Regions from separate parts of the Paraburkholderia sp. JHI2823 genome, predicted to be linked through region 1. Evidence: predicted binding sites of a transcription regulator. Region 1 holds the regulator's gene; each other region holds the start of a gene.
The links. The regulator FliA, encoded in region 1, starts transcription of late flagellar genes. The targets are predictions, from matches to a motif close to CTAAAGTTTNNNNNNNNNNNGCCGNTA.
Positions count from the first base shown of each region.

Region 2: VSR34_RS33655 (flagellin) is a predicted target of FliA. The motif match lies at 2,673-2,699, and genes of this name have one in related genera.
Region 3: motA (flagellar motor stator protein MotA) is a predicted target of FliA. The motif match lies at 1,772-1,798, and genes of this name have one in related genera.

Region 1 is NZ_JAYMRY010000030.1:94,415-98,825, reverse strand. Features, by position in the region: gene flhF (flagellar biosynthesis protein FlhF) at 1-1,408, shown strand, start outside; partial or broken gene VSR34_RS26955 (MinD/ParA family protein) at 1,401-2,183, shown strand; gene VSR34_RS26950 (RNA polymerase sigma factor FliA) at 2,608-3,339, shown strand; gene VSR34_RS26945 (flagellar protein FlgN) at 3,505-3,948, opposite strand; gene flgM (flagellar biosynthesis anti-sigma factor FlgM) at 3,998-4,360, opposite strand.
Region 2 is NZ_JAYMRY010000052.1:25,781-30,191, forward strand. Features, by position in the region: gene VSR34_RS33635 (DNA-3-methyladenine glycosylase I) at 1-585, shown strand, start outside; gene VSR34_RS33640 (hypothetical protein) at 612-863, shown strand; gene rpsU (30S ribosomal protein S21) at 860-1,072, opposite strand; gene VSR34_RS33650 (aldo/keto reductase) at 1,488-2,429, opposite strand; gene VSR34_RS33655 (flagellin) at 2,791-3,963, shown strand; gene fliD (flagellar filament capping protein FliD) at 4,107-4,411, shown strand, end outside.
Region 3 is NZ_JAYMRY010000052.1:15,718-20,128, reverse strand. Features, by position in the region: gene flhD (flagellar transcriptional regulator FlhD) at 557-874, shown strand; gene flhC (flagellar transcriptional regulator FlhC) at 973-1,515, shown strand; gene motA (flagellar motor stator protein MotA) at 1,859-2,719, shown strand; gene motB (flagellar motor protein MotB) at 2,730-3,803, shown strand; gene VSR34_RS33580 (response regulator) at 3,817-4,191, shown strand; gene cheA (chemotaxis protein CheA) at 4,246-4,411, shown strand, end outside.

The DNA.
Region 1 (4,411 bases):
CTCCGCTGGGCCGGCCTTCGCGCGCGAAGCCGCGTCGCGGCTCGAAGAGGCCGCTTCCCAGTACACGAGCGACGCCCCGCGCACGATGGCCGAATCCAATCCCTGGCTGATCGACCACGCTCGCCGCATTGCGAATCAGCAGAACGGTGTGCGCGACCCGGGCATGACGCCCGCGTCAGCGGCCGCGAGGGGCCTCGGCAATATCGCCGATCCTGTGTTGCCGCCCGACGTCGACGCGACCACGCCCGACTGGGCGCTCGAAGCTGCGCATGTCGCCGCGCGCCGCGCCGCGCAGCGCCTGGGCCACAGCCCGGACGCCGCCGGCCCGGCGCCCACGCCCGGCAACCGCACGACGCAGGGCGCGGCCGAAGGCGGCGCGAATGTGGCGCAAAACGTGAGCGAAGCGATCCGCGCGCGCATCGAGCAGGTCGTCAACGAAACCGTGATGAACGAGCTCGCCTCGATGCGCGGCATGATGGAAGAGCAGTTCGCCGGTCTGATGTGGGGCGAGCGCCAGCGTCGCAACCCCGTGCAGGGCGCACTCACCAAGCAGCTTTTCGCCGCCGGCTTCTCCGCGCAGCTCGTGAAGATGGTGATCGACCGCCTGCCCGAGGTGGAGAGCGAAGAGGCCGGCATGGAGTGGCTCCAGTCGGTGCTCGAATCGAACCTGCCCGTGCTCGAAAACGAAGAAGCGCTCATGGAGCGCGGCGGCGTGTTCGCGCTGATGGGCCCGACGGGCGTCGGCAAGACCACGACCACTGCGAAGCTCGCCGCGCGCTGCGTGATGCGCTTCGGCGCGAGCAAGGTCGCGCTGCTCACCACCGACAGCTACCGTATCGGCGGCCACGAGCAGCTGCGCATCTTCGGCAAGATCCTCGGCGTTTCGGTGCACGCCGTGCGCGACGGCGCGGACCTCCAGCTCGCGCTCACCGAACTCAAGAACAAGCACATCGTGCTGATCGACACGATCGGCATGAGCCAGCGCGACCGCGCCGTGGCCGACCAGATCGCCATGCTGTGCGGCGCGGGGCGCCCCGTGCAGCGTCTCTTGCTGCTCTCGGCCACGAACCACGGCGACACGCTCAACGAAGTCGTGCAGGCCTACCAGAGCGGCCCGGAAAACGCGCCGCTCACGGGCTGCATTCTCACCAAGCTCGACGAGGCGACCAACCTCGGCAGCGCGCTCGACACCGTGCTGCGCTACAAGCTGCCCGTGCATTACGTCTCGACGGGCCAGAAAGTGCCCGAAAACCTTTACGTGGCGACGCGGCGTTTCCTGATTCGCAGCGCCTTTTGCATTCCGCGCGACCGCTCGCCGTTCGTGCCGCACGAGGACGACATCCCGGCGCTCCTCTCTGCGTTGTCGATTCGTTCGGGCTCGCAGGCTCCCGAGGTACGGTTTGGATAAGTTTGTGATCGATCAGGCCGAAGGGCTGCGACGTCTGCTGGCGCGCGAAGGCTCGCGCGTGGTCGCGGTGACGGGCGGCTCGGGCTCGCCCGGGCGCACGACCGCCGTGGTCAATCTCGCGGCGGCGCTCACCGCGCAGGGCAAGGATGTGCTCGTGATCGACGAGTGCCTCGGGCCGCGCTCGGTGTGCTCGCTCTTGGGCGGCGTGCGCGGCGCGGGCAATTTCGCCGCGGTGATGCGCGGCGAGCTCACGCTCGAAGAGGCCGTCGGCCGTCACGCGCTCGGCTTCGGCGTGCTCGCTGCATCGCGTGACAACCGCGCCCAGTACACGAGCGCTCAGCTGCGCAAGGTGATTTCCGGACCCGCCGACATCGTGCTGATCGACGCGCAGCTCGACGCCGAAGGCGCCCTCTCGCCGCTCGCGATGCACGCGCACGACGTGCTGATCGTGATGCGCATCGGCGCGCAGGCGATCACCGACGCCTACGCGTGCATGAAACGGCTGCACTTCGCGCATGCGATCGCGCAGTTCCGCGTGCTCGCGACCCACGTGGCGAACGCGAGCGACGCGCACGCCGCGATCGAGAATCTCGCGGGCGTGGCGGGGCGCTACCTGAGCGTGTCGCTCGAGAGCGCCGGCTGCGTCGCCGCCGATCAGCACATGGCGCAGGCGCTCAAGCTCGCGCGCTGCATCGTCGATGCGTTTCCTTCGACGGCCGCTGCGCGCGACTTCCGGCACGTGGCTTCCGAGCTGCCGCACTGGCCGATGCGACCTGCCGTGTCGGCATGTTCGCCGGCTACGGCGCGCGCCAACGCCGCGTTCGCGAGCGCGGACGCGCGTCGCTGGTACGACCGCGAAACGGTGGGCGAAGCGGTGGGCGAAACGCTCGTCGACCAGCAGGACGGAGCAAGACTGCAAGCCCTCGCGGCGCATGCGCTGCATGACGCCGGGGATCTGGACGGCGCGCCGCACGCGGCAGCCGAGGCAAACGCAGGACACACCGCACACAGCACGCTCGCCGCGAACGCCGATTCGTTCGCGGCGGCCGTGACGGGTGTGCATTCCGCACCCGACGCGACATCTGCGTCCGCGGCCCACGTGGGCTGGCGGGCCGACGCGCCCGCACAGCGGCCGTCGCCGCGGCACGTCTGACGTGCGCACGACGTTGCCGCAAGGGAGATGAGAAGTGGAGAGCACGATGTACAACGCTCAAGGAAAGATTTCGCAGGCCGACGTGCTGGCGAAATACGCGCCGCTCGTAAGACGGCTCGGCTTGCAGCTCGTGGCCAAGATGCCGGCGAGCGTGGACCTCGACGACCTGATCCAGGCGGGCATGATCGGCCTGCTCGACGCGGCGAACCGCTACAAGGAAGATCAGGGCGCGCAGTTCGAGACCTACGCGAGCCAGCGCATTCGCGGCGCGATGCTCGACGAGTTGCGCAGCAACGACTGGCTGCCGCGCAGCCTGCGCCGCACGTCGCGTGAAGTGGAGAGCGCGGTGCACAAGGTGGAGCAGCGGCTTGGCCGCTCGGCGAGCGAAACGGAGATCGCCGAGCACCTGCAGATGCCGCTCGACGAGTACCAGTCGATGCTGCAGGATCTGCACGGCAGCCAGCTCATTTACTACGAAGACTTTGACCGCTCCGCCGAAGACGAGCCGTTCCTCGACCGCTACTGCGTCGATCATTCGGACCCGCTTTCGGCGCTGCTCGACGACAGTCTGCGCGGCGCGCTCGTCGAGGCGATCGACCGGCTGCCCGAGCGCGAGAAGCTTCTCATGTCGCTCTACTACGAGCGCGGCATGAACCTGCGCGAGATCGGCGCGGTGATGGAGGTGAGCGAGTCGCGCGTGTGCCAGCTGCACAGCCAGGCGGTGGCGCGCTTGCGCACGCGGCTGCGTGAGATGTCGTGGGCGGGCACGGAGAATTGAGGCCAGTAGGGGAGGCGTGCATATCAGCGCGGGGTGCAGTGCAGTGAAAGAGCCGGTGTGCGCGAGCCACCGGCTTTTTTGTTGGCGCGTTCGACAGCAGAAACGAAAAAGCCGAAGCACGGCCGCTTCGGCTTTTTCACATCGACAAACGAACCGCGCGAGCGCCTACAGCCCGAACGCCGGCAGCCGCCCGTCGGGACCGTACAGCATTGCGCCGTTGCCCGTGTCGCCGCGCAGGATCGCGAGCGCGCGGCGGTTATGCTCCATGCGCGTGCGGATCATCATGCCGATCGTGAGGTTCCTGCGGCGCGCGCGCTCGGTCGCGCCCTTGAGCAGCGCCCACTGGCTCGCGAGACGCGTGTCGCCGTCGCAGGCCATCTCGATGCCCTTGCGTCCGCCGGGCAGACCGAGGCCGGCGAGTTGCGCGTCGCGCGCCTTTTCGAGACCCGCGAGACGCTGCGTGAGCGTCGTCTTCTGCTCGACGATCTGCGGCAGCGTGTCCATGCCGTCTGCCGACACGAGCGCCTTCTCTTCGCAGGCGAGCAGCGACGCGAACGCTTCAACGGCGGCGTGTTCGTCGATCAGTGTGGCCAACAAGGCATCTTTCATTGCGAGGCACCCGGAAAACAGTGTTTGTGCAGCGCTCGTGCGTCGAACATCAGTTGAGCGACGTCGGCTTCAGGAGGTCGCGCGCGGTCTGGATCACGCCGTCGGCGATCTTGCCGGAGTCGATCTGCAGCGTGCCGTTGCGGATCGCATCCTTGATCGACTGAACGTGGGCCATGTCGATGTCGGCGGCACCGCTCGCCGCGAGCGAACGCAGCGTCGACGAGAGAGAGGAGAGGCTCACGTTCGCGTCTCCTTGAGAGGCGCCGGAAGTGCCGGCGGCGCTCGCGCCGCTGGACGTGGCGGCATTGCCGGTGTTCGTGGCGCTCACGGCGCCGGTCGAATCGCTTTGCGAACGCGCGAGGCCATCCCGCACGGCGCGCGGCTCATTGCGGGTGGAAGTGTCAACTTTCACGATGGGCTTTCCTGATCGATTTGACCTTGATAACGGCATAGGCCCGGCCGA
Region 2 (4,411 bases), on a different contig from region 1:
TGCAACTGGGTATCGGCGGGCGCGTCGCCGCAGTATGTGCAATATCACGACGAAGAGTGGGGCGTGCCATCGCGGGACGACCAGCATCTGTTCGAAATGCTCGTGCTCGAAGGCGCACAGGCCGGACTTTCGTGGTCCACGATACTCAACAAGCGCGAAGGCTACCGCCGCGCTTTCGCCAACTTCGACGTCGCCAGGGTCGCACGCTTCACGCCCAGGCACGTGGAAACGCTGTTGCAGGATGCGTCGATCGTGCGCAACCGCGCCAAGATCGAGGCCGCCATCGCCAACGCGCGCGCCGTGCAGCAGATCCAGGCCGAGCATGGCTCGCTCGCAACCTTCGTCTGGTCGTTCGTGAACGACACGCCCATCCAGAACGACTGGGCGTCGTATCGCGATGCGCCGGCCTCCACTGAGGTCTCGGATGCCCTGAGCAAGGCGCTCAAAAAATACGGCTGCAAATTCGTTGGCACGACGATCTGTTATGCGTTCATGCAGGCCGTCGGCATGGTCAACGACCACGAGCGCGACTGCATGTGCCGCGCGGCTTGCGCGGCGCAGGGCAAGAAAAAGCGCCGCGCCTGAGCATAGCGAACGGTGCGGTCAGATACATGCTGAAAAAGGCGCTGCTGCGCGCCCATATCGACGTCTACGATTTGGCCACGGTCAACCTGCTGAGCTGTCTGCAGAATGTCCACGGCGTCTTTGGCGTGTGGGAATGGGGGCGAGCATGCGAGACGCCGCCTGACTGGATCCGGCGCACGCAAACGCACGCGGATGACGCGCAAACGCAAACGGCGGCGCAGCTTCTTGCGAAGCATGCGCCGCCGTCTGGCGGAACACCGAAAAGCGAAAAAGCTTAGTGGAGCTTCTTCGGCAGCATCTGGCTGCGCAGGCGCTTGTGCAGACGCTTCACAGCAGCTGCCTTCTTGCGCTTGCGAACGGCCGTCGGCTTTTCGTAAGCTTGACGCTCACGCAGCTCGGCGATCAGGCCGTTCTTTTCGATTGCACGGCGGAAGCGGCGAATGGCCACTTCGAACGGCTCGTTTTCCTTCAGAAGAATCGTCGTCATGTATTTCCTAACTCAAATCGCTTAATACGGTTCAAAGGCGCGAGCGTCGAAACTGCTCGCGCGCCGGCCCTCCGGTCGTTCGCCACGCTGGGGCTGAACGAGAGGCAAGGCGGCCACGGAGGCCGGAAAAGAGAAGTAGGGGGTTCACAGCGGAACGCGATCAGGTTGACCTTGCTGCAACACACCTGACCGCCGGTTTGCGGCCGCCAACAGTAACGAACACGGCAACAAAACAGGCAAAGATCTCAATTCACTCTCAATGATATCAGGAAAAAATCCGCCAAGCCATACTTTCTTGATTCTACTCAGTGACTTGCGCGGCGGGCCGCGGCCTGCGCGCCCGCCTTGTCGCCGCACTGTCGCTTAGGACACCTGGATGAATCGCGCTTTCGCGCCTGTCCGGCGAGGCCCGCCCTCAGGCGCTCGCGTCGTTTAGCGCCTGTATGTCGGCTGGATCGAGCTTCAGCCGCACAGCCGCCGCGAGACTCTCCAGTTGGTCGAGCGAAGTCGCGCTTGCGATCGGTGCCGTGATGCTCGGGCGCGCGATCAACCAGGCGAGCGCCACCGCGGCGAGCGAACTGCCGTGGCGCTCGGCCACGTAGTCGAGGGCCGCGAGAATGCGAATGCCGCGATGATCGAGGTACTTTTCCACGCGCGAACCGCGCGCGCTCTTCGAAAGATCCTCCCGCGACCGGTACTTGCCCGAAAGAAAGCCGCTCGCCAGGCTGTAATAGGGCACGACCGCGAGCCTCTGGGCCATCGCGACCGGCTCGATATCGGCCTCGTAGGGTGCGCGGTCGTACAGGTTGTACTCGGGTTGGATGATCTGATACGCGGGCAACCCCGACCGCTTCGCAACCGCCAGCGCTTCTTCGATGCGCGCGCCCGTGTAATTCGACGCGCCGATCACCCGCACCTTGCCGGCCTCGATCAGGCGCTGGTACGCACCGAGCGTTTCCTCGAGCGGCACCTTCTGGTCGTCTTCGTGCGAGAAGTAGACGTCGATGTAATCGGTCTGCAGGCGGCGCAGCGAATCTTCCACGGCGGCCGCGATGTTTGCGGCGGACAGGCCGGGACGGCGCGAGTCCTTCGCGACCTTCGTTGCGATCACCACCTTGTCGCGCTTGCCGCTCTTCGCGATCCACTTGCCGATGATCGTCTCGGATTCGCCTCCGTGGTTGCCGGGCACCCAGGCGGAGTAGACATCCGCCGTATCGATGAAGTTCAGGCCGGCGTCGGTGAAGGCGTCGAGGATCGAGAACGAGGTGGCTTCATCGGCGGTCCAGCCGAAGACGTTGCCGCCGAACATGAGCGGGGCGACCTGCAATGACGAAGTGCCGATCCTGCGCAGTTCCATGGGACCTCCTGTAAAGGGCGAGCGGGAACCGTTGAGGATACGCCGCCGCGCGCCGGGATGCAGCGGGCCATACGGACCGCCGTGCGCGCCGGCCGAGGTGCACCGCTAAACCGCAAGCACGGGCTGCCGTAAACACGCTTGCAAACGGCATTACGCAGTCGCAGGTGCAAGAAAGGCGGGGAGCATTCTGCGGGGGGCGTTTTATGCACCGCGCAAATGAGGTCTCGATTGTTGGTGCGTCCCCTCAAGTTTTTTTTACCGACGCCGACAACCTTCACTGAGGCGGCCAGCAATGAAAGATTGCTTCCGCCGCGGCCATAGTGGCTTGTAACGGGCTCACAGCCCGCTTAGGAGAATTTCCATGCTCGGAATCAACAGCAACATCAACTCGCTCGTCGCGCAACAGAACCTGACGGGCTCGGGTAGCGCGCTGTCGCAAGCGATCACGCGTCTGTCGTCGGGTAAGCGCATCAACAGCGCAGCTGACGATGCGGCAGGCCTCGCGATCTCGAACATCATGCAGACCCAGATCAACGGTCTGAACCAGGGTGTGTCGAACTCGAACGATGGCGTTTCGCTGGTCCAGACGGCATCGAGCGGTCTGTCGTCGCTGACGAACAGCCTGCAGCGTATCCGCCAGCTCGCCACGCAAGCGGCCAACGGCTCGATGACCAGCAACGACCGCGCAGCACTGCAGCAGGAAGTCAGCCAGCAAGTTTCGGAAATCAACCGTGTCGCATCGCAAACGACGTACAACGGCATGAACGTGCTGAACGGCACGCTCGGCACGGTGTCGTTCCAGGTTGGCGCGAACGTCGGCCAGACGATCAGCCTGAACCTCACGCAAAACATGTCGGCGGCTTCGATCGGTAGCGGCGTGCCGCAAGCTGGCAACACGGTCGGCACGTTCACGGGCCTGACCCTGGATTCGACGGGCGCTTCGGTCGCCGCCTCGGCAGCAACCGTCACGTCGATCAATGTGGTCTCCGACGGCAGCGGCGGCTACACCTTCACGGACCAGAACAACCAGGCACTGAGCAACGGCGCGGTCACCACGCTGTTCACCGCCACGGGCGCCGCCAGCACGAACGGCAACGGCTTCCAGGGTTCGGGCACGGCGGTCACGCTCACGGCCGCCACCGTCATCACGGACGCGGGCTCGGCAGGTTCCGCCGCTGCGACCGCTATGGAGGCTCAGGTCAACGCCTACAACGTGCCGACGACGGTTGCAAGCGTCGACATCAGCACGGCAAGCGGCGCCAGCATGGCCATGGAGTCGATCGACAACGCGCTGACTACGCTGAACAACCTGCAAGCAACGCTTGGCGCAGCGCAAAACCGCTTCACGGCAATCGGCACGACGCAGCAAGCTCAGTCGACCGACCTGTCGACCGCACAGTCGTCGATCCAGGACGCCAACTTCGCGGCAGAAACGGCGAACCTGAGCAAGGCGCAAGTGCTGCAGCAAGCCGGTATCTCGGTGCTCGCACAAGCGAACTCGCAACCGCAGCAGATCCTGAAGCTCCTGCAGTAACAAGCTTCAGTAGCCAGGCGTTGCGTGCCCGGCCGCCATACCCGGCGCACGCAATGCAAGCCAATCGGGAGGAGCGCCTCCCGATTGGCGTTTTCCAGACCTGAACCGATTCACACTGCAACGCCGACGCACGGAGCCCCTTCATGTCCACCGTAACCAGTTCGACAGCCAGCACGATCGCGAGTACCGTTGCAGCCCAAACCGCCGCGAGCAACGCCGCTCTGCAGCAAGCTGCCCAGTCGATCGTCAGCGGCTCGACGGGCAACTCGTCGATGGATGTGACCTCCCTCGTCACGGCGCTCGTCAACGCCAAGATCGCCGGCCAGGCCGCCACGATCAGCGCTCAGCAGACCCAGGACAACACGGAAATTTCCGCGTACGGCGCGCTCTCCGCCGCACTTTCCGCGCTTCAGGCAGGCCTCGCGCCGCTCTCCAACGGCACGACCCT
Region 3 (4,411 bases), on a different contig from region 1:
AAGGCCGCGTGCAACGAATGCGAGTGATGCGGCACTGCGGCGGAATTGCGGGTTTCGGGTTATCCCTGACTCGATTATGGTCATGCCGCCCGGCCTGATACACGCGGTTTTGCAAACGCTTAATGTTGTTACAGCGGGAAACAGCGGGTGTAAAAGGGCATTGCAAAACGTGACGCGCCATGGGCGCACCCCGCAAGGCTCATGCCCGAAGCGGCCGTCCGCGCTCGCGAGCGAAGGGCGCAGGCGCGCGAATGTGACGCGCCAATGAAAGGCGTATCATCCGCGCATCTTTCGAGCGGCCCTATGCGGCTGACATGGCGCGCGCCCCTTCCCGCCGCCGCTCCGCTCTCGTTGTCAGAGAAATTCCTACACGCTTGCGAAACTTTTTCCCGCAACGCGTCGCGGCATCCGTCCGATTTCTATTTGTTCGCGCCCCGGCCACAATGCGATCACGACCATAAACAGGCCGTTCGGCTGCGTTTGTACTGCGGCCGAACGAGCAAACGTTTTCCATAGGCGGACTGACCAGCCGCCGCGTTTTGATTCGGGGGAATCCATGAGCGCGACGACGCACAGCGACATGCTCAATGAGATCAAGGAAGTGAACCTGTCGTACCTGTTGCTCGCGCAACGTCTCTTGCGCGAAGACAGGCCGACGGGGATGTTCCGCATGGGCATTTCGGAGCAGTCCGCCGAGGTGCTTGCCAACCTCTCTTTCGCACAGACCGTACGCCTTGCCGCATCGAACCAGCTGCTTTGCCGCTTCCGGTTCGACGACCACGCCATTCTCAGCGCGCTCGCCGACAAGGGCAAAACCGCGCTGACCCACTCGGCGATCATCATGGCGGGCCAGGACGTCGAGCAAATCGGCTGAACCTGCCCGCGCCGCCGCGCGCGGCAGCATTGCAACGGACGTCCCGAGGGGCGCGCCGGCGGCGATGTGCATTCCTTTGCGGCTTCCAACGGGTGTCTATGGCGACAAAGAGTGTGGTGCGGGAGGTAAAGGAGATCGCGCTGGCGATCGAACTCATCGAACTGGGGGCGCGGCTGCAACTGCTCGAGGCGGAGACCTCGCTCTCGCGCGACCGGCTCATCCGGCTTTACAAGGAAGTGAAGGGCGAGTCGCCACCGAAGGGCATGCTGCCGTTCTCGACCGACTGGTTCATGACCTGGCAGCCCAACGTTCATTCCTCGCTGTTCTACAACACGTTCGTGTTCATGTGCCGCCATGCGCGCTGCGAGCCGATTCACGCCATCGTGAAGAGCTACCGTCTCTATCTCGAGCACCTGCGGGTGCACGACGAGACGCCCGCTTTGAGCCTCACGCGTGCCTGGACGCTCGTGCGCTACTTCACCTCGGGCCTCCTGCAGATGACACCCTGCACCCGCTGCGGCGGCCACTATGTGGCCCACGCGCACGACCCGCAGCGCGGTTTCGTCTGTGGACTGTGCCAGCCGCCTTCTCGGGCGGGCCGCACGCGCCGCAGCGCGCTCGCGTCGGGGATCGCCGCTTGACGCGAGCCCCCGGGGGCCGTCGGGGGCGCGCACCCGGATAAACCCGGCCCAGCCCCGGATGCGGCGCGGCGTCGCGCCGCCCGCAAGCGGGAAACGGCACCGCGCAGGTGCCCGGCGGGACCCAGAAAAAGCCCGTAGAGCCTTATCGGGCAGGGGTTTGAAATCAGGCCCCAGATTCCTGCTGCACGTCGGCCGGCGGCAGGCGACCCGCGTCCGGCGAGCGGACGCTCCAAGGCCGCTTCGCGGCCATCCCATCCCAAAGTTTTTCGCGCCGTTGCCGTAAACCCAGCTAAGGGCGCGGGCCGACGGCGGTTCGCGGCGCATTTCTAGTGAGGACCCCGCTGTGCTGATCATCGTTGGAACACTCGTGACGATCTTTTGCGTCTTCGGCGGCTATGCGCTCGAGGGTGGCCATCTGGGCGCCCTGATGCAGCCGATGGAGTTGCTCATGATCGGCGGTGCTGGCGTCGGCGCGTTCATCCTCGGCAACGGCATCAAGACCATCAAGGCCACGCTGCGCGTCCTCCCGACGCTCTTCAAGGGCGCCAAGTACAACAAGGACGTGTACATGGAGCTGCTCGCGCTGCTCTATGTCCTGCTCGCGAAGGCGCGCAAGGAAGGCACGCTCACGCTCGAAGCCGATATCGACGATCCGCAGAAGAGCCCGATCTTCACGCAGTACCCCAAGATCCTGGCCGATCACCACATCGTCGAATTCCTCACCGACTACCTGCGGCTCATGGTGGGCGGCAACATGAATGCTTTCGAAATCGAAAGTCTTATGGACGAGGAAATCGAAACGCACCACGCCGAAGGCGAAGCGCCCGCGCATGCGCTCGCGAAGGTGGGCGACGCCATGCCGGCGTTCGGTATCGTCGCGGCGGTCATGGGCGTGGTGCACACCATGGCTTCGGCCGACAAGCCGCCCGCGATCCTCGGCGAGATGATCGCCCAGGCGCTGGTGGGCACGTTCCTCGGCATTCTGCTTTCGTACGGCCTCATCGGCCCGCTCTCGAGCCTCGCCGAGCAGCGCGTGACCGAGTCGACCAAGATGTTCCAGTGCATCAAGGTGACGATCCTCGCGAGCCTGAACGGCTACGCGCCGGCCATCGCCGTGGAGTTCGGCCGCAAGGTGCTGTTCTCGACCGAGCGTCCGTCGTTCACGGAGCTCGAAGAGCACGTGCGCCGCGTGAAGGCGAAGTAAGGAACGGGCCATGAGCAACAACAAGGACCGCGCGATCGTCGTCAAGCGTGCAGCGCCGAAGAAGGGCGGCCACCACGGCGGCGCCTGGAAGCTCGCCTACGCGGACTTCATGACCGCGATGATGGCGTTCTTCCTGCTGATGTGGCTGCTGTCGTCGGCGTCGACGGTGCAGCTGCGCGGCATTGCCGACTACTTCAACCAGCCGCTCAAGATCACGCTGTGGGGCGGCGATCGCAGCGCCGAAGACTCGAGCATCCTCAAGGGCGGCGGACGCGACATCTCGTCGCAGGATCAGGGCGTCACGCGCCGCACCGACGGCGCGAGCGAGCGCTCGCAGCGCGAGCAGTCGAAGCACAACGACGACGACGCGTCGAAGCAGCTCGAAGGCTCGCTCGAACGCAAGGAGCAGGTGCGCCTGCACGACCTGCAGGTGAAGCTGATGGCGGCGATCGAGGCGAACCCGGTGCTGCGCCAGTTCAAGCAGCAGATCCGCATCGACTCCACGCTGCAGGGGCTGCGCATCGAGATCGTCGACTCGCAGAAGCGCCCGATGTTCGCCACGGCGCGCGACGTGGTCGAGCCGTACATGCGCGACATCCTGCAGGCGATCGGGAAGACGCTGAACGACGTGCCCAACCGCATCGTCGTGCAGGGCCACACCGATGCCGTGCCCTACGCGGGCGGCGACAAAGGCTATAGCAACTGGGAGCTTTCCGCCGACCGCGCGAACGCCTCGCGCCGCGAGCTGATCGCGGGCGGCATGGACGAGTCGAAGGTGATGCGCGTGCTCGGTCTCGCTTCGACGCAGAACCTGAACAAGGCCGACCCGCTCGATCCGGAGAACCGCCGCATCAGCATCATCGTGTTGAACAGGAAGTCCGAAGACGCGCTCATGCACGACGACTCGACCACGACCACGCTCTCCGACGACGCGGCAGGGTCGGGCAAGAGCCTGCCCGTGCTCGCGCCGGAGGCCATGCCGGGCAAGATGGCGCCGGTGGCGATCGCGCCGAACGTGGCGCCGAAGGTGGTACCGGCAGCGGCGGCGTTGGCCCCCATGCAGCCGGCGGCAGCAGCGCAATGACAACGAGGAACGGATGATCAGACACATTCTGGCGATCGACGATTCGGTGTCCATGCGGGAGATCCTGCGTGCGGCGCTCGGTGCGGCCGGCTACGAGGTGACGGTGGCGAGCGATGGCGACGAAGGGCTCGAGCACGCGCTCGCCCAGCGCTTCGATCTCGTGCTCACCGACCTGTACATGCCGCGCATGGGAGGACTCGACCTGATCAAGCAGTTACGGGCGAATCCTTCGTACCACGAAACGCCGATCCTCGTGCTGACCACGGAATCGGACGAAGGCTTCAAGGCAGCCGTGCGCGACGCAGGCGCGACCGGCTGGATCGAAAAACCGGTGGACCCCGAGCTGCTCGTCGATCTGGCGAGCGCGCTCGGCGAGGCCCGCCCTTGAGGTGCGGCGCAGCGGCAAAGCATCCCCCCAGGCATTTAACGCGGTGAAAGAGCAATGACTCTCGACATCACTCAGTTCTATCAGACGTTTTTCGACGAGGCGGACGAACTCCTCGCGCAGATGGAGCAACTGCTCCTGAACCTGAACGTCGGCCGCCCCGATCCCGAGGATCTGGCGGCGATCTTCCGCGCGGCGCACTCCATCAAGGGCGGCGCGGCGA